Regions from separate parts of the Paenibacillus sp. FSL R7-0128 genome, predicted to be linked through region 4. Evidence: predicted binding sites of a transcription regulator. Region 4 holds the regulator's gene; each other region holds the start of a gene.

Region 1 (5,102 bases), 4.8 Mb from region 4:
AGAAGGAACAACGGGTTACAGAATAAATGGATAGGGGTTGGAGGAGAGATCATTTCTCCTCCAGCCCCTAAATCATTAAATTTGAAGTATAATGGTTATAAAACCGTACCGATTTCCAGTTGCGAAGGAGATCCGAATGAGAGCAATCCTGATTGACGATGAAGAATTGGCACTAAAGGCTTTGGAACGCCAATTGCATGCGCTTGGTTGTTTCGAGATTATCGGCAAATATACCGATCCGCTGCAAGGGCAGCAAAAGGTAGAGGAGACCGAGACCGATATTGTGTTTCTCGATATTCATTTACCGGAGCTGAGCGGGATTGAGCTGGCGGAAAGGCTGCTGGAACGGAGACCCGATCTGCAGGTTGTATTCGTAACGGCATATGATAATTATGCGATCAAGGCTTTTGAGCTGAATGCCCTGGATTATTTGCTTAAGCCGATTCATACGGACCGTCTGAAGCTTACAGTTCGGAGATTGAATGCTCAGCAGAAGCCTGGCCTGGCAGCCCGGGCAGCGTCAGCGCAGACAAGCTGGAGAATGCTGATGCTCGATGCCTTCCGGATCTACGAAGGGAGTCAGGAGCTTCCGTCACTGCAATGGAGAACGGCGAAGGCGCAGGAAATCTTCTTTTACCTGCTGCATCATCGCGGCAAAGTGGTCAGTAAAGCCACTCTGATTGAATTGCTGTGGGCTGATTTTGATCCGAACAGGGCCTATCCGCAGTTATATACGGCTGTGTATCATATCCGCAAAATGCTGGAGCCCTTCAGCAGAGAACGGATTCTCCTGCAAAATACGGCGGACGGCTATCTGCTCAAGCTGAATGGAATCTGCCTGGACGTTGATGAGTTTGACCGCTTTATCCAAGCGGGGTTAGAGCTCTCGAATGACACACTGCCCGAATACGAACGAATCCTGAAGCTGTTCAAGAGCGAATATCTGGAGGGGTACGATTATGTGTGGGCGGAGCTTGAGCGGCAGAGATTCCAGCTGCAGTGGATTCGGCTGAAGCTGAATCTGGTCCGCTGGTATATGGGGAATGCAGAATATGAACAGGCCTTCAAGCACATTGAACAGGTCTGCACCCGCTATCCGTTAGAGGAGCAGGCGCAATTATTGTACATGCAAATATCGGATAGAATGGGCTTTCATTTTCTGGTGCAAAGACAGTATGTATTGCTGGAAACGGTCATGGAAGCAGAGGTTGCGGAGAAACCGAGCCGGGAGATTGTCAAATGGTATAGGGATTGGGATAACAAGCGTCAAAAAGGGTGAATCCGTGGATTCATCCTTTTTGCCCTATCTAAATTATGATATATTTAATCTTGAATGAACTTGTTCTGCAAAGATCCGACGAAGGAGCACCCCATGACCCAATTTGTCTACAAGCAGATTATTGCTGACCTCAAAACGAAGATCTTTGCCGGGCAGTACGCCGATATGAAGCTGCCGGATGAGCGCAGTCTCAGCGAGGCGTATCAGGTTAGCCGCAGTACCATTAAGCGTGCGCTGATGAAGATGGAGAGCTCGGGCATTATTTTCAAGAAACGCGGCTCCGGCACCTTCATCAATCCGTTATATATAAAGAACGATTCGATCTTCAATTACGAAGGCTCTAATCTGGGGGTGTCGGATAACTTCCAGATGCACGGGAAGAAGCCGGAGATCAAGGTGCTGAGCTTCGAGGTCATCCGGCCCACGGAGGAGCTTCAACGGGATTTGTTCCTGATGCCCCATGATTTCGTGTATAAGATCGTGCGTCTGCGCCTGTTTGAAGGTGCGCCTTTCATGATTGAGACGGGATATATTCCGATCAAAATTGTGCAAAATCTCGACCAGACGATTATTGAGGGGTCGATTTTTCATTATCTGGAGGAGTCGCGCAATCTGGCGGTGACCAAATCCTTTTTGTCTATTTTTGCCGAGCCTTCACTGCTGAATGATCAGGAGCTGCTCCATCTTAAGGAGAATGAACCCGTAGGGATTATGGAGGGGATCTTTTTCCTGGATAACGGCACGCCGTTCGAATTCTCGCATATGCGCTTCCATTATGAGTATCTAAAGTTTAACACTTTCGTATCTGTGCATTAACGGATGGACGGTGTAAATAGCATAACTGAGGTATAGCAGGCCGGGAGGAATCCCGGTCTTTTTAGCGTTTTTTTATCATGACAAATTAATCCATAATTATAAAAATAAACATCTTTTTGTGCGTGGTTTGCAGAGGAATTCATACTATGTTCAAAATTTCACAATATTGGACCGTATTAATTTCTAAAAAGATTGAATTTCTGAAATGCCGATGTATGATGTAAATGTAGAAGTGATACATTCAATTTACAAAGAAAAAGATTAGGGAGTGGAAGACATGGGATTAACAATCGAACAGGTGGATTATTCCTCGAAAACGTATCTGGCAAAGCTTGACGCTTACTGGCGTGCAACGAACTACATCTCCGTAGGCCAGCTTTATTTGAAGGATAACCCGTTGTTAAGAGAACCGTTGAAGGATGCAGACGTCAAAGTGAAGCCGATCGGACACTGGGGCACGATCCCTGGGCAGAACTTTATCTATGCGCACCTGAACCGCGTAATCACTAAATATGATCTCAACATGTTCTATATTGAAGGCCCGGGCCATGGCGGTCAGGTGATGGTATCGAACTCTTATCTGGACGGAACCTACACCGAAATCTACCCGCAGATCACTCAGGACATCCCTGGTCTGAAAAAGCTGTTCAAGCAGTTCTCCTTCCCTGGCGGTGTTGCCTCCCATGCAGCTCCTGAAACACCCGGATCGATTCATGAAGGCGGCGAGCTGGGTTACTCCCTGTCGCACAGCGTGGGTTCGATTCTGGATAACCCTGACCTGATCTCCGCTGTAGTTGTAGGTGACGGCGAAGCAGAGACCGGTCCTCTGGCCGCTTCCTGGCTGTCCAACCGGTTCATCAACCCGATTACAGACGGTGCTGTGTTACCGATTCTGCATTTGAACGGCTTCAAGATCAGCAACCCGACCATCCTCTCCCGGATGAGCAGAGAAGAATTGACCGCCTATTTTGCCGGCAACGGCTGGGAGGCATTCTTCGTAGAAGGCGAGAACCCGGATCTGATGCACCCGGAAATGGCTAAGGTGCTGGATACAATCGTAGAGAGAATTGCCGCCATTCAGAAGAACGCCCGTGAAAATAACGATACTACACGCCCTGTATGGCCGATGCTGGTCTTCCGCTCCCCTAAAGGCTGGACCGGTCCGAAATCGTGGGATGGCGTACCGAACGAAGGCTCCTTCCGTGCCCATCAGGTGCCGATTCCGGTCGATCAGAAGAACATGAAGCATGCTCCGGCATTGCTTGAATGGCTGAACAGCTACAGACCTGAAGAACTGTTCGATGAGAATGGCCGTCTGAACGCAGATCTGGCTGAAATTCTGCCAACCGGCGACAGACGTATGGGGATGAACCCTGTAACGAATGCCGGCAAGCTGATTAAAGACCTGCACAAGCCGAACTTCCGCAACTATACTCTCGATAATTCCGCCCCAGGCCAAGTAATTGCACAGGATATGGCCGTACTGGGCAAATACCTGAAAGAGGTTGTAACCCTCAACGAAGAGAACCGCAACTTCCGTATTTTCGGACCGGATGAGACTATGTCTAACCGTCTGGGACCAGTATTCGAAGTGACCAAGCGTCAATGGATGGATGCCATTCAGGAACCGCAGGATGAATTCCTCGCTCCCTATGGCCGTGTCATTGACTCCCAGCTGTCGGAGCATCAGGCAGAGGGGATTCTGGAAGGGTATGTACTGACTGGCCGCCACGGATTCTTCGCCAGTTATGAAGCCTTCCTGCGCGTGGTCGATTCGATGATCACCCAGCACTTCAAGTGGCTGCGCAAGGCTACAGATCAGACCTGGAGAGAAGACATTCCTTCCCTGAACGTGATCGCTACATCGACAGTGTTCCAGCAGGACCATAACGGCTATACCCACCAGGATCCGGGTCTGCTCGGCCATCTGGCTGACAAGAAGCCTGAATTCATCCGTGAGTATCTGCCGTCCGATGCGAACAGCTTGCTGGCTGTGTTCGACAAGATCCTGAATGACCGCCAGAAGATCAACCTGATCGTATCCTCCAAGCATCCGCGTCCGCAGTGGTTCTCGGCTGACGAAGCTCAGGAGCTGGTGGACAAAGGCCTTAAGATCATTGACTGGGCCAGCACCGACAAAGGCGAAGAGCCGGATCTCGTTATCGCTTCTTCGGGTACCGAACCAACTATGGAAGCCTTGGCTGCCATCTCGATCCTGCATGAGAAGCTGCCTGAGTTGAAAATCCGTTACATTAACGTAGTCGATCTGCTGAAGCTGAGAAGCCAGAAGCTCGATCCGCGCGGCTTGTCTGACGAAGAGTTTGATCAATTTTTCACAAAGGATAAACCGGTCATCTTCGCCTTCCACGGCTATGAAGGCCTTATCAAAGACCTGTTCTTCGACCGCCACAACCACAACCTGCATGTGCACGGCTACCGCGAGAATGGCGATATCACTACACCGTTCGATATGCGTGTACTGAACCAGATGGACCGCTTCGATCTTACGAAGGAAGCTGTGCTGAGCCTGCCGGAAGCAAACAAATACCAGGCTATCGCTGACGAGATGGACGCCATGGTGCAGAAGCATCACGCGTACATCCGTGAAGAAGGCATCGACCTTCCAGAGGTTGAGAGCTGGGTATGGAAGGCTCTGAACTAAGCTCTAGATGATCGTGTTATTTCATTAATAATATAGTAGGCTTCAATTAAGGAGCGCTCCGGTAGTCATGTTGATGGCTGCGGAGCGCTCTTTTTGTCCAATGATTGGAGCTGGATTATGGTCTCCGGGACCTCCGGTTGCAATGCCTTCTTCCGCTGCGCCGCGGTGAGTACAGGCACCCCGTTGCTGCCGTTCATCTCCACCATGTGCTTCCAGTATCGCTTCGGCATCTTCGAGGAACGCAGCCGGTCATTGCGGCGCTCCTTGATGCCGATGGCATGATAGAAGCCGGTCCATAAGCGGCGGTAAGATTCCTCCGTCTCATCCGGCTCAGGCGGGGTCCAA
Region 2 (5,102 bases), 2.8 Mb from region 4:
AGCTGATAATGTTCATCCTTAAGGTCCCCCAGCTTGCCAATGAATTGCACCAGATCTTTACTTGTTGAAAAAGACTCCATAGTCCGGCCCTCCTTGTGAAATGGATAGTAATGAAGCTGTGAATAATTTACATTTATTTAACATAGAAAACATGTGGGCAGCGCGGCTGCCTGTGATACAATCATATAGAGCGTTCTAATCCTATTGTAGTCTTTTAAGTTGCAAAATATTCCGGATACAAGCTGTTAAACTTTTTAGTAGCTTATTAGAATAATAGACATCCCTTGCGCTTAGAACCCACTGGAATGTGGTGAATAAATCAAGTGAAACCTTTTAGTACTTCATGAAGTCTAAGAGATATAGCGGTTAAGCTCGGGCGTGGTTGCTTGGCGTTCAGGTCGTGAATGCGGTGGCAATAGAGGGGAGAGAGTGTAACATGGGATTATTTGATGATGATTTCTATTCAACCAAGGTGTCACGGCGCAAAAGCGGCAAATCTAAATCAACCGGCGGATATGCTGACGGCAAGTGGGCTGTCCGCAAATCGAAGCGGTCGCTGGCAACTTGGCAGATCTCGCTGATCAGCTCTGTCTGCAGTGCTGTAGCGGCTGTGCTGCTGTTCAGTCTGGTAACGGGACAATTCGCCGCTGAGAGAGCTCAGGCTCCGGTGGTTATTGATAAGGTGGCTGCGAGCAGCGCAGATCCGTATGACCGGATTATTCAGGCTGCTGCACATATCCGCCCTGCGGTAGTGAGCATCATTAATCATAAACAAGATAATAAGGAACTTAATATTCTCGATGAATCCGCGCTAGGCTCGGGAGTTATCTATAAGAAGGATGACAATAAGGCATTTATCATCACGAATAATCATGTCATTGAGGGTGCCGGCAAGCTGGAAGTGGTTACAGTAGACGGCGTGACACACAAGGCGGAGCTGGTAGGTGCCGACAAGGTGAGCGATATTGCTGTGCTCTCCATTGACGGCAAGGGAATCGACCGGATTGCTGAGATCGGGGATTCCTCCAAGCTGCGTCTGGGTGAGACTGTCATTGCCATCGGCAACCCGCTGGGGCTTGGAGATACACTGACTTCCGGCATTGTCAGCTACACAGAGCGGACGATTCCAGTGTCACTGAACCAGGATGGCGTGTACGATTGGGAGCAGGAAGTGATCCAGACGGATGCGGCCATTAACGAGGGCAACAGCGGGGGCGCACTAGTGGATCTGGACGGCAAGGTGATTGGTATCAATACGATGAAGATCTCCGATACGGGGGTAGAGGGACTGGGCTTTGCGATTCCCTCCAATCACGTGGTGGATACAGCCAATGAGCTTACCTCCAAAGGCCGGATAGCCCGGTCATACCTGGGCGTCTATTCAGTGGATCTGAATAATCCTTATGTACCGCTGGCCGATGACCAGCGTAAGGAGCTCAATCTTCCGTCTCTAGTGACCGATGGGGTTGTGGTTCTGGATGCTGTGGGACCGGCGAAGGAAGCGGGTCTGCAGCTTAACGATGTGATTACCAAGTTCAACGATAAGCCGATTACCTCCACGCTGTCGCTGCGCAAATATCTGTACGATCATACCAAGATCGGCGATAAGCTGAAGATTACCTTCTACCGCAATGGTGAAGTGAAGCAGACCACAGTCCAGCTTCTTGAGAAGCCAGAGGAATAAAATTGGAAATGGCCGTATATAATAATGAGGCAGTCACGATTACGGAAACAGTTCAAGCCGTCCTTTTCAGGAAAAAAAGAAGAGGGCGGGGCTGTTTCAAGAATAAATAAATGGGGTAATTGGTAGCAATGGGTATAAATATTACAATTTATTATGACTGGTAGCCCTTACATTGGGAAGTAGTCCTTATAAGGGAAAAAACGGAGGAATTAGGATAGAACAGCTTGCCTTTGTTATTAAGGTGTGGTAACATGAAATTGTTCTTACATTGATACCTTATTCTCGCATTGAAAAGGGCTGTCAACCAAAGCTACAACCTTTCTCAATGTGTGAATTTTTTCTTTGTCTGAAGATAAAAAGAACATATTAATTTAAATTTGTGGAGGTAACACACATGCAAACAGGTACAGTTAAATGGTTCAACGCAGAAAAAGGATTCGGTTTCATCGAAGTTGAAGGCGGAAGCGACGTATTCGTTCACTTCAGCGCAATCACTGGCGACGGCTTCAAAACTTTGGACGAAGGCCAACGCGTTGAATTCAACGTTGTTCAAGGCAACCGCGGACCACAAGCCGAAAACGTTGTAAAACTGTAATTAATAGAAGGTACCGTCCCCGCTTGTGAAAGTTGGGACGGTCTTTTTTTATCATCACTTGCTTGCAACATAAAGGAAGGGAGGAACGGCAATGAACTACCGGAAAAAGCCTTTGGAGGAAGTACCGGAAGAAAATACCGCAATTTGGGCCTGTACCAACGAGGATTGCAATGGATGGATGAGGGATAATTTCGCATTTGAACATGCGCCTTCCTGCCGTCTCTGTCATTCCCCAATGGTTCGTAGCATGAAGATGCTGCCGCAATTGCTTAATTCAAATGGCGATCTCAAATCGCTTAAGAAAGGTATTTCCATTACCTAGACCAATACCTTTATGAGTCAAGACAACTATATATGCAGGACACCTTCAAGACGGTGAAACCGTCTTATTTTTTTTGCTTTTAAATGCAAAATTGTGATATTTGTCACAAATTTATTGTTTTTTATGCCTAAACGGGGCGTATAATGTGATAATTATCACACTTTGAGTGATGGGAATTTGACAAAATAGACATAACGAAATGGGGAGAAGGAAGGGGAGAAATATGGATACAGTACTGCTGTCGCGTATACAATTTGCGTCGACGACAATTTTTCATTATTTCTTTGTGCCAGTATCGATCGGACTTGCGCTCATAATTGCCATTATGGAGACCATGTACGTAAGAAAGGGCAATGAAGAGTACAAAAGAATGGCGCAATTCTGGGGGAAGCTATTCCTGATTAACTTCGCAGTAGGTGTAGTAACAGGGATCTTGCAGGAGTTCCAGTTCGGGATGAACTGGTCGGATTATTCGCGCTTCGTCGGTGATGTGTTCGGGGCTCCGCTTGCGATTGAAGCCTTGTTGGCCTTCTTCCTGGAGTCCACGTTCATCGGAATCTGGATCTTCGGCTGGGATAAGGTATCCAAGCGGATTCATCTGTTATCCATCTGGCTGGTCGCCTTCGGAACGATGCTGTCGGCATTCTGGATTCTGCTGGCTAACTCGTTCATGCAGCATCCGGTCGGCTTCCAGATTAACAATGGCCGCGCGGAGATGAATGACATCTTCGCACTGATTACAAACGGCCAGCTGCTGGTGGAATTTCCGCATACAGTGCTTGCCGCTTACGCTACGGGCGCCTTCCTGGTAACAGGGATCAGTGCATACAAATTGCTTAAGAAGCAGGACGTTGCCTTTTTCCGAAAATCATTCGAGATTGCAGCAATTGTAGGGGTTATCTCATCCTTCGGCGTTGCGGTTGCAGGACATGCACAGGCTCAATATCTGGTAGAGACACAGCCAATGAAGATGGCCGCATCCGAAGCGCTGTGGGGTGAGAGCGGCGACCCGGCACCTTGGACGGTGTTTGCCAATATCGATGTGAAGAACCAGACCAACAGCAATGAAGTTCAGGTTCCGTATCTGCTGAGCTTCCTGTCCTACAGTAAATTCTCCGGTGAAGTGAAGGGGATGCTGGAGCTGCAGCAGGAGTATGAAGTGGCCTATGGGCCAGGAGATTATATTCCGCCGGTCAAAACAACCTTCTGGAGCTTCCGGATCATGGTGGCTGCAGGCTCGCTGATGATACTGTTTGGGGTATACGCGATCTACCTCATGTGGCGTAAAAAGATGGACAGACCCAATACCTGGTTCATGCGCTTCATGTTCTGGGGACTGCTGCTTCCGCCGATTGCCAACACGGCCGGCTGGATTATGACAGAGATCGGGCGTCAGCCATGGACTGTATTCGGACTTATGACTACAGAAGACAGTGTATCACCTAATATTACCAGCGGACAGGTACTGTTCTCGGTGATTTCTTTTACCGCGATCTATGCCATATTGGGTGCAGTGCTAGTCGGCCTGTTCGTCAAAGTGATCAAAAAAGGTCCTTATGCTATGGATAACGAACACGGTGAATCCCACGATCCGTATAACAAGGAGGGATCAACTCATGCTTTCTCTTAATGAATTATGGTTTCTGCTGATTGCGGTGCTGTTCGTCGGGTTCTTCTTCCTGGAAGGCTTCGACTTCGGTGTAGGGATGGAGACGCAGATTCTGGCCAAGAATGATACGGAGCGACGGATACTGATCAATTCGATCGGTCCGTTCTGGGATGCAAATGAGGTATGGCTGATTACGGGTGCCGGTGCCATGTTCGCGGCCTTCCCGCATTGGTATGCTACGCTGTTCAGCGGTTTCTATATTCCGTTTGTATTTGCTCTGCTGGCGCTAATCGCCCGTGGTGTCGCCTTCGAATTCAGAGGCAAGCGCGATTCCAAGGCTTGGCAGAAAACATGGGATGTCTGCATCTTCTTCGGCAGCTTCCTACCGCCGTTCCTGCTCGCCGTGGTATTCGCCAGCTTCATCAAGGGCTTGCCGATCGACAAGGATATGCAGATGTATGCCGGATTCTTCGATATCGTCAATGCTTATACAGTGGTTGCAGGGATTACGGTTGTCCTGCTGTGTCTGGTGCACGGGCTGATGTTCACTACGCTCCGCACGCTTGGAGATCTGCAGGAACGGGCGCGTAAGCTGGCCCAGAAGCTGCTGATTCCACTGGCGGCGCTCTTGGTAGCCTTCGTTGTGATGACATATACTATGACGGATATCTTCGATAAACGCGGAACGTTGCTATGGATTGTAGTCGTTCTCGCTGTAGCCGCTTATCTGCTGGCCGGATATTTCATGACTAAGAAGAAGGACGGCTATGCCTTCGGGATGACTGGTGCTGTGATGGCGCTGTCTGTTGCATCGATCTTCATCGGACTGTTCCCGCGGGTGATGATCAGCTCGCTGGATCAGGCATTCAACCTGACGATTACGAATTCGGCC
Region 3 (5,102 bases), 260 kb from region 4:
CCATCGGTGTTCAATGCACTAATCACTACATCATTTCCCTGCACTGCCCGGGCGATATCTTCTTGATTAAGAACATTACCTTGGAGGATAGTCAGGTTGGCATGGAGAGGCTGAACTTTCTCCGGGTTACGGACCAGTACTGTAACATGATGTCCATCCTGAAGAGCATGGGTAACAATGTGGCTCCCCACCCGGCCGGTGGCACCTAGAATCAATATATTCATATGAAAATAACCTCCTGGTAAGAATTATCCCTATTATAGCAGGGATAGAGCGGCAAAAAAGCCCCGAAGCCATGTAGCAGCTGCGGGGCTTTATATTAAAGTTAGCTTGCCTTCTTAGTCTGAGGGGTAGCAGATACGTTACGCGGAGTCCGTACAGGCGAGATCAGCCAGTAGGCCATGCCGACGAAGACACCGCCGCCAATGATATTGCCGAGCGTGACCGGAATCATGTTGTGGAACCAGCCGGCGATGCTCACTGTCTCTGGATGATTCGGCAGCAGCACGGCTACGCTGAGGAGTGTCATGTTCGCTACACTGTGTTCATAGCCGCTCGCGATAAAGGCGAACAGACACCACCAGATTAGGACCAGCTTCGCCGCTTCACTCTTGGCGCGGGAGGACATCCACAGCGCCAGGCAGACCAGCCAATTACAGAGGATGCCGCGGAAGAACAACTCCGAGAACGGTAGGCTCATCTTTTTGGCGGCGGCTGCGAAGATCAGATGCTCGGCAGGCGCTGCCTTGAAGAGGCCCGATCCCTGAATCAGCAGCGCCAGCACCACAGCACCGGCCACATTGCCGAGGAATACCAGGACCCAGTTCTTCACCGTGTCCCAGACTGTAGTTCTCCCGGCAAGTGTGCTTACCGTGAAGAACATATTATTACCTGTAAACAGCTCTGAGCCTGCGAATACAACCAAGGTCAAGGCAATCCCGAAGGATGCTCCCATAATCAGCGGCTGGAACGGTGACTTAATCGCTGCCAGCGGTGCCCCCAGTGAGAAGATCAGAATAATACCAATCCCCACATATGCTCCTGCCAGGAGGGCCGCCAAAAAATATTTGGGCAGGCTCTCATTCATTTTGTCGCGTTTCCCTACGGCTGTCTCAACGATATTCTCTACGCTCTGCGTAAACATATCCGCACCTGCTCTTCCTTTAATTTAGGGTTGTTACTGCCGCAGGCAGAGTGACCTTAACAACTCCGCTCTCTACTGTAACCGGATAGACTTCTGCCTGCCCCCGGTCCGGTGCCTGAACCTCTCCGGTACGAAGGTCGATCTTCCAGTCATGCAGCGGATCATATAAATAATAGCCTGATACGATGCCTTCCGCGAGCGGACCGCCCTTCGGGTGGGGACTGTGGTTGCGGACCGCATAGACTGCGCCGTCCGATGTGCGGAATATGGCTAATTCCACCTCTCCTGCATGAACTACCCGGCCGATCTGCAGCATGAACTCTTCCACTGCACCTATCGTATATTCCCGATTGCTCCGTTCCATTATGCTCTCTCCCTCTCCCTTTAGACTATACCTGTGTCTCTTCGAACAGCGCAGTACGGGTGTTTTTGTCATCCAGCATTTTCCGCCAAGGATCACTCACCTGGGCCAGTGCAAAGTCAATACGTGCCGCAAGCTCTTTACGGTTGTCGTCATTCCCCATAACCACCGTCTGGATATGCTCAAGACCCATACGCTCTACCCATTCGGAGGTTCTCTCCAGGTAATTACCGGTCTCACGGTAGTACTGGATAACAGCGGAGCAGACCTCAACCAGCTCCTCGTCGGTCTTCACCTTGCAGAAGGCATCTGCGATCCGTGGTTTAATCCCGCCGTTGCCGCCGATGAATACCTCCCAGCCGCCGTCATTGCCGACAATCCCGATATCCTTCGTGCAGGACTCGGCACAGTTACGCGGACAGCCGTTAACCGCCATCTTGAACTTGGCCGGCATATCCAGCCGCTCATATTTACGCTCAAGCATAGCGCCCATGCCCATGGAATCCTGTGTGCCGAAGCGGCAAAACTGTGAACCCACGCAAGTTTTTACCGTACGAAGCGACTTCGCATAACCATAGCCGGACGGCATATCCAGCTCCTCCCACACCTTAGGTACATCTTCTTTTTTGACACCGATCAGGTCAAGACGTTGTCCGCCCGTTACCTTCACAACCTTCACATCATACTTCAGGGACACATCGGCAATCCGCTTCAAATCCTCAGGAGTGGTCACCCCGCCATACATCCGCGGTATAACTGTATAAGTTCCGTCCTTCTGAATATTGGCGCTCATCCGTTCATTGACGAAACGTGACTCCTTCTCATCCTCATGAGTGTCAGGGTAGATCATCCCCAGATAATAGTTCACGGCAGGGCGGCATTTCGAACAGCCTTCTGCCTGCTTCCAGTCCAGGACATGCATGACTTCCTTGGTGGTCCGGAGGCCTTTAGCCGTAATCTCGGCTACGATCTCATCCCGGCTAAGCGAGGTGCAGCTGCAGATCCCCTGCTTGGCGCTCTGCTGGAAGCTGTCTCCGAGAACGAATTGCAGAATCTGCTCCACCACCGGCTTACAGCCGCCACAGGAGCGGGTTGCACCCGTACAGGCTTTGATCTCATCCACCGTAGTGAAGCCGTTCTCCGTAACAGCATCCACAATCGCTTTTTTGGTTACGCCGTTGCAGCCGCAGACGATTTCTTCATCAGCCATCGCTTCAACGGACATGCCTTTCTTGGCTCCGCCTCCGCCGCAGCAGCTTGTGCCCATAACTTCATCATAGATTTCATTGGTCATCTCTGTGCTGTTTTTCACAAGCTTCTGCAGGTTGGCAGATTCCGTTACATCACCGAACAGAACGGCGCCTACAATCACATTATCCTTAAGCAAAATCTTCTTGTAGGTTCGCTTCCATTCATCCTTGGCAGAAATGACGGTATGCTCCGGTGTTTCGGTAAATTCACCAGCGGAGAACACATCTACCCCGGAAATTTTGAGCTTGGTTGCTACAACTGAGCCTTCATAGCCCGGAGTCTGTACACCAGACAAATGCTTGGCAAGAACCATGCCCTGCTCGAATAACGGTGCGACGAGTCCGTAGCAGGTTCCCCGGTGCTCTGTACATTCGCCGACAGAATACACATCTGCCATAGAAGTCTGCATATAATCGTCAACTACGATCCCGCGGTTAACGGTGATTCCGCTGTCCTTGGCAAGCTGGACATTCGGCTTGATTCCAACAGCCATCACTACAAACTCTGCGGGCAGTTCACTGCCGTCACTGAAGCGCAGACCGGTCACCCGCTCTTCGCCGGTCAATTCTACCGTCTGCTTGCCCATGGCGAATTTCACACCTTGACGCGTAAGCTCTGCCTGCAGCATGGATGAAGCAGTGCGGTCCAGCTGCCGCTCCATCAGATCCTCCAGCAGATGAACAACGGTAACATCCATACCCAGATTGACAAGACCCTTCGCAGCTTCCAGACCGAGCAGTCCTCCGCCGATCACAGCCGCCGTCCGGTACTGCTTCGCTGCTGCCAGCATCGCATCACAGTCAGCGATATCGCGGAAGCCGACTACCCCATCCTTGGTGCTGCCGGGTACGGGGAGAATGAAAGAATTCGAGCCTGTGGCAATAATTGCTTTATCGTAAGGAACCGCCAGTCCATTATCGGTCAATATTAGTTTGTTCTGTTCATCGATCCGGGTAACCGTCGTGCCAGTATACAGTGTAATATGATTATCCTCATACCACCCAAGATCATTAAGAATGATGTCTTCAATCGTTTTGCTGCCTTCAAGTACATAGGACAACATAATCCGGTTATAGTTGGGATGCGGCTCACTGCCGAAGACAGTAATATCATAAGCGCCGCCCAGCTTCAGAATCTGCTCAATAGTGCCTACTCCCGCCATGCCATTCCCAATTAGCACTAACTTTTCTCTTTCCGCTGCCACTGGTAGACCCTCCTTCAGAAACTCTGATTTCTTCAATAACTTTACCTGATAGAGAAATTATACTGTCCCCAATTCCATGACAAGTGTGACCACAGTCACACGGTATGTGAATTTTTTCACACGAGTGGAGATGACTTCTCCCGTTCTTGCATAGGACAACTTATGGCGTGAAGCACAGAGATATATTATTCAAAAAAAACGGATACCCATGCAGTTTCGCACAGATATCCATTCATTTGATACACGATCTCACTCCTATACTTCATTCACTTATTTCAGTACCAGAGAGATCTCCAGCTTGTCCTGCGGACTGAGCTTCATGTCCACTCCATTACCGAGCAGACCTTTATCATTGACCTTCAGTCTCCATTCCTCGCTGCTGAGCGGGGTATATTCCATCACGGAAAGCACCGTCCGGTTATCCTCGGCAAGCCGGACCATACCGCTGTTCTTGAGCAGTCCCTTGACGGACATATCCTGCATAAAAGAAAGCACATGCGAATGTGTCAGCTCCGGCTGCTCGCTCCCCCCGTTCACCGTGATGATGACAGGCTGAAACATCTTTCCGGTTCCGGCAGGCCCTGCTGACATCGTAATGGCCGAACCCGGTTCCAGCGTCGTATTCAGCTCTTGAACCTTCTTGCCGTTCACCTGAACCTCCCAGCTCATATCCGGACCCAGGGAGACCTTATTCACCTCAAGAATACTGGTTCCATCCGCTGAAAATGTAACAACGCCGCTCTTTCTGAACAGCTCTATTATTGAATTCCCAGGCACGTAAGCTTCATTAAGCAATCTGGCCGAGCTTCCGGCCATTTCACTGTCACCCACCTTGACTGAAAAGGTTAATCCTTGGCCTCCGTTACTGCTGCCGCCATTCTCTGATCCCAAGCCACAACCGCTTGCCGCGGCCAGCAAGAGAAGGCACAGCATGAAGCGCATCCATTTCGTGGACATCCCACGGCACCGCCTTCATATGTATTTTCCCAGACTCTTTAAGGATAACGCATAGAGGAAGGGTTCTCAAATCATTTCTGCCGGAAGAAAAAGTAAAAAGCCCCCGAAGGGACTTCTACCTTGCAGCAGGTCCTATTGATACCGCAGGAACAAAATGTTGTTCTCCAGATGTACATGCTCGAAGG
Region 4 (5,102 bases):
TACCTCTGTTAGTCCGGCACGCGCCCGGGCCAGCTCCTTGGCCTCACTCCGCTCGTTCCACTGGTCCTTCATAATGTAGGCATAGAACTGGCTTAGTCCGAACAGAAGGAGCAGCACCACGGTAATCCCCAGCCAGATCCATTTTCTCCTCTTCTTCTTCACCACGCTGCTTCCTTTCCCGTTCCCTTGAATTACCGTTTAAGCAGGCTCTCGAACGTCTCCTGTGCTTTGCGGCGGATGGCTTCTTCATCAAGTGTCAGGCATTGTCCATGCTTCACAACCTGCTGGCCGTTCACCCATACATGCTCTACATCCTTGGCACTTGCCGAATATACGGCATGGGAGAGCAGATCGGTATGCGGCAGCAGATGAGGCTGGTCAATATCAAGTGCGATGAAGTCGGCCTTCATTCCTGCTGCAAGCCGGCCCACCCCGCTTAGGAAAATAGACTGCGCCCCATACTCCGTAGCCATCAGAAGCGCCTCAGGAGCCGGTACCGCTGTAGGATCACCGCTTACGCCCTTGTGGATCAGAGCCGCCAGCCGCATCTCTTCGAACATATCCAGATTGTTGTTGCTCGCCGCACCGTCTGTCCCCAGAGAGACCTTAACCCCGGCTCTCAGCAGCTCAGGAACACGGGCTACCCCGCTGGCCAGCTTCAGGTTACTACCGGGGTTATGCGACACGCCAACGTTATGGCGGGCCAGGATCCCGATCTCTTCATCGTTCAGATGAACCCCGTGGGCAATGAGCGAAGGACGGGTGAACATCCCGAGCTTCTCCAGATGCGCGACCGGACGCAGGCCGTAGTCGGCCACGTTCTGTTCCACTTCATGGCGCGTCTCGGACATATGGGTGTGTATTGGCAGGTCTAGATCATGGGCAGCCTGCACAAACTTCATGAAAAACTCTGGAGGACAGGTGTACGGGGCGTGCGGTGAGAGCATGGTCGTAATTCTGCCGTCAGCCTTGCCGTGCCAGTTACGGGCAAAAGCAATCGCCTCAGCAAGCTTCGCTTGCTGTACCTCTTCCGGGCACAGCCCAATTACGCCGCGCATCAGCACAGCACGAATACCGGACTGCTCCGTTACTTCCGCTACCCGGTCCATATGATCATACATATCGAGGAAGGTGGTTGTGCCGCCCTTCAGCATTTCCAGTACAGACAACGAGGTTCCCCAATATACATCATCACCAGTGAATTTCTCTTCCATCGGCCACATCTTCTCCTGCAGCCAAGTCTGAAGCACCATATCGTCGCCGTATCCGCGCAGCAGTGACATGGCCGTATGCCCATGGGTATTGACCAGACCCGGCATGAACAGCAGACGGCTGCCGTCTATGACCTGTGCACCATCCTCCACTACCGGCTCAGCTTCACCTATGTAAGTAATCAGATCATTCTCCAGGGACATGTACCCGCTCAGTACCGGCTTGTCACTGCCCGGAACCAGGAAGTGCCCATTCTTGATTATCGTGATCTTACTGCTCATCTTCAGCCTCATCCTTTCCATCATGCAAATAATAGGCCAAGCTCTGCAGATCTGTGGTGAAATCTGCGGCATGAATCCGGATATTGGCAGGCGTCTTGAGAATAACCGGTGCGAAGTTCAGAATCGCTTCGATACCGGAATCCACAAGAATATCGGCTACGTTCTGGGCTTCGCTGTCAGGCACGGTAATAATCCCGATCCGGATGCCCTGCGAGCGGATGGTACTGCTTAGCTCCTCCATCGGCTGCACAACCAGCGAGTTGATCTGCTGGCCCACCTTCGGCGGGTAGGCATCGAAGATGGCAGTAATCTTCATCGTATCCTTCAAGTAAGCGTTGTAGTTAGACAAAGCATGACCGAGGTTACCGGCTCCAACCAGTGCAACATTAATTTGCTGGTCAAGCTTCAGGATATGGCGGATCTTCTCAATCAGATAAGATACATCATAGCCGATGCCTTTTCTGCCAAAATCACCGAAATAAGCCAAATCCTTACGGATCTGGGCGGGATTTAGGTCAAGCTTCTGGCCCAGCTCCTGAGAAGAGACTGTGGAGATTTCACGTTTTTGGAGATCGTTCAGGAAACGCAGGTACACTGGGAGCCTGCGCACGACGGCCTCCGATATTTTATCCGATTTCATGTATTCTCCTCCTTAAAAGTTTTGTTAGCCTACACTTCATTCCGTACAATTATAGCAACCGTGCCCCGCCGCCTGCCGGAGTGGCAGGACAGGCGGGAACGGATCTTCAGGATAATCATGACTTATTAATAATAGCAATAGCAGATGAATTAGGAAACCCCGCCGTCATCCAGCCATTCGGCAATTCTCGGGACCATCTGCTCGGTGAGCATATGCTCCATCTTGGGACCGGGGAGCGAGTACAGAAAGTACTTTCCGTAATGCGATTCAATCACTCTGGTATCGTACACAATTACGATGCCCCGGTCCTGCGCCGTGCGGACCAGCCGCCCGAAGCCCTGCTTGAAGCGGATGACAGCCTGCGGCACGGACAGCTTCATGAACGGATTCTTCTTCTGTGCCTGAAGCAGCTCTGACTTCGCTTCTGCCAGCGGGTGATTCGGCGGCTGGAACGGCAGTCTGACAATCGCCAGGCAGGTCAATGCTTCTCCAGGGATATCCACCCCTTCCCAGAAGCTGCTGGTACCCAGCAAGACCGAAGCCGGGCTGTCCTGGAAGCGGCGGATCAGCTTGCTCCGGCTGCCGCCTTCCACACCTTGTCCGAGTACCGCGATATCCTGTGAGGCAAGTGCCTCCTTCAGCGGTTCATACACCTGGCGCAGCATCTTGTAGGAGGTGAACAGCACCAGCATCCGCCCCCGTGTTGTTACAGCTGTCTCAGCAAGGGAGTGCACGAGGGTGTCCACAAAGCGGGCATCCCCAATACTCCCCTTGACGCTCGGGAAGTCCCGCGGAATGACCAGGAGAGCCTGCTCACGATACTTGAATGGCGACGGAAGCAGTGCAGTCATCAGACGCCGCTGCTCTGCAGCCTCGCCAAGACCCAGGTTATCAATCATGAACTGGAAGGATTTATCCACGGATAAGGTGGCCGAGGTCAGGATAATGCTCTTCTTCTTATCGAAGAACAGCTCCCTGAGCTGGGTGCTGACATCTACAGGAACAGCATACATTTGCAGCGACTTGCCCTTATAATTACCGCTTCCCTCCAGCCAATACACGATATTCTCATCGTTCAGACTCATGAAGAAGCGGATCTGCTCTCTAATGGATGCCAGATCCTTGAATAACCCGCCGATATCGGTCACAAGACTGTCTGAGGAGGATTGGCTGTCCGTGTCACGCATCTCACTGAGCATTTTGTCGCCCTTGCGGATGATATCGCTCAGACTGAGGTTCAGTGTATTCTCAAGGGCAGCCAGCTCCTCCCAATCCTTCGGCTTCTTGCCCGGCTGCAGGCGTGCCACCAGCTGGCCTGCTTCACCGGCCCCTGCATCGCTGCGCTCGGGCAGCAGGCTGAAGAGCCGGTCGCTGAGCGCATCCCAGGACTCCTTCACCGTCAGCAGATCGGGATAGATCCGGTCGATCACGCCGCTCCATTCGGAAGCCTGCTCACTGCCCGAAGACTGCAGACTCTGGCGGAGGGCAGGCAGCTGCCCGCTCCGGCTATCCTTATAGAGTCGGGTGAGGGTATGGGCGAATGTGAAATATTTCATCTGCATGCCAAGATGCTTGCCGGCAATATCCTCCAGATGATGGGCTTCATCAATTACAAGATGGTCGTACGCCGGAAGAAGCTGATGCCCGGCTTTGACATCTGCGAACAGCTTGGAATGATTGGTGACCACCACATCGGAGATCCCGGCTTCATGCTTGGCCCGGTGGTAATAGCATTTGCGGAACCACGGACAGGCGCGTCCCAGGCAGGAGTCGGTATCACTGGCCACCGTCTCCCAGAAATCGCCGCCCCGTCCGCTTAAGTTAAGCTCCTCATCATCGCCGGTCGTCGTCTGAGTCAGCCAGACAAGCATTTGCGCAGCGGTGAGCGCTTCTTCCCTTGGACTCGTAAAGTCCTTTTTGTTCATTCTATGTTCGAACTTGCGCAGACACAAATAGTGCCCTCTTCCCTTAAAGATGGAGGCCTTGAACGGGAACGGCACAACGCTGGTTAAGAGCGGAATATCCCGCTCCCGCAGCTGGTCCTGAAGGTTAATGGTATGCGTGCTGACCATCACCTTCTGATCGCTTTTCACACTATGGTAGATGGCCGGAAGCAGATAACCCAGCGATTTGCCTGTGCCTGTTCCCGCTTCAATCAGCAGATGCTTGTCCTGCTCAAGCGCTGTAATGACCTCATGGATCATCAGCTCCTGGGCTTCTCGGCTCTCATACTGGGGAAGAACAGCCTTCAGCCGCTTGGTTACCTCATCCATATATTCTTCAAAGGTAATATTCTCCAGCGGATTGACGCTTCCTTCCTCCCGTGGCGTAGCCAGCTCTGCCCAGTCCCCCACAGCCAGCGCAAGCTGGCGGTAGAAGCTCAGCTCACCTTCCGGCTGAAAGGTCTCCATCTCCCGCTCCCGCAGCAGTCCGTCGAAATACCAGGCCAGATCACTGTCTTCGTCCGCGAACAGCTCATTCAGCCGCTGAATCGTCAGCAGCGGCAGACTCTGCAGCTCTTCCAGACATTTGAGCAGCACAATAGCCGTGGCAAGCGCATCACTGTCCGCCTGATGGGGACGGTCATGCGTAATGCCGAAGTGGCTGCTTACCGCGCCAAGCTGATAGGTGCTCAGCGAGGGAAAGCATATTTTGAGAAAATCGATCGTATCCAGAATCCGCCCCTGAAACGGCAGGTAGCCGCAGCGGTCCAGCGCATTCTGCAAAAAATGAAAATCAAACGCGACATTGTGTCCGACGAGGACTACATCATCCAGCAGCGGCACCAGCTCCATCATCATCTCATCGAGCTCCGGCGCATCCTGTACATCGCTGTCTGTAATTCCGGTCAGGCCCGTAATAAAAGGAGGAATTGGCGCTCCGGGCTTGACATAGGAACCATACACCCGGGAGATCGTCCCGTCTTCTTCTATAATGGCAAGGCCAACCTGGATGATCTCTCCCACAGA

The links. Region 4 encodes Rex, which represses fermentation and respiration genes when NADH is low (regulators of the CRP and FNR family bind a similar motif). Its sites were predicted from a motif close to TTGTGAAATATTTCACAA; they were not measured.
Region 1: the regulator Rex is predicted to act here: its motif matches at 2,242-2,259, upstream of NST26_RS00510 (phosphoketolase family protein).
Region 2: the regulator Rex is predicted to act here: its motif matches at 2,693-2,710, upstream of NST26_RS33105 (cytochrome ubiquinol oxidase subunit I).
Region 3: the regulator Rex is predicted to act here: its motif matches at 4,065-4,082, upstream of nirB (nitrite reductase large subunit NirB).

Annotation. Positions count from the first base shown of each region.
Region 1 is NZ_JBBOCD010000001.1:103,904-109,005, forward strand. Features, by position in the region: gene NST26_RS00495 (S-layer homology domain-containing protein) at 1-26, shown strand, start outside; gene NST26_RS00500 (response regulator) at 137-1,279, shown strand; gene NST26_RS00505 (GntR family transcriptional regulator) at 1,373-2,095, shown strand; gene NST26_RS00510 (phosphoketolase family protein) at 2,373-4,757, shown strand; gene NST26_RS00515 (TIGR03915 family putative DNA repair protein) at 4,823-5,102, opposite strand, start outside.
Region 2 is NZ_JBBOCD010000001.1:7,700,075-7,705,176, reverse strand. Features, by position in the region: gene NST26_RS33125 (hypothetical protein) at 1-80, opposite strand, end outside; gene NST26_RS33120 (S1C family serine protease) at 437-1,684, shown strand; gene NST26_RS33115 (cold-shock protein) at 2,079-2,279, shown strand; gene NST26_RS33110 (cold-shock protein) at 2,371-2,601, shown strand; gene NST26_RS33105 (cytochrome ubiquinol oxidase subunit I) at 2,825-4,231, shown strand; gene cydB (cytochrome d ubiquinol oxidase subunit II) at 4,218-5,102, shown strand, end outside.
Region 3 is NZ_JBBOCD010000001.1:5,138,042-5,143,143, forward strand. Features, by position in the region: gene NST26_RS21800 (NAD(P)-dependent oxidoreductase) at 1-224, opposite strand, end outside; gene NST26_RS21805 (formate/nitrite transporter family protein) at 326-1,144, opposite strand; gene nirD (nitrite reductase small subunit NirD) at 1,164-1,508, opposite strand; gene nirB (nitrite reductase large subunit NirB) at 1,534-3,960, opposite strand; gene NST26_RS21820 (hypothetical protein) at 4,231-4,917, opposite strand; gene ric (iron-sulfur cluster repair di-iron protein) at 5,050-5,102, opposite strand, start outside.
Region 4 is NZ_JBBOCD010000001.1:4,875,986-4,881,087, forward strand. Features, by position in the region: gene NST26_RS20530 (cell wall elongation regulator TseB-like domain-containing protein) at 1-162, opposite strand, end outside; gene NST26_RS20535 (amidohydrolase) at 192-1,493, opposite strand; gene NST26_RS20540 (redox-sensing transcriptional repressor Rex) at 1,483-2,133, opposite strand; gene dinG (ATP-dependent DNA helicase DinG) at 2,283-5,102, opposite strand, start outside.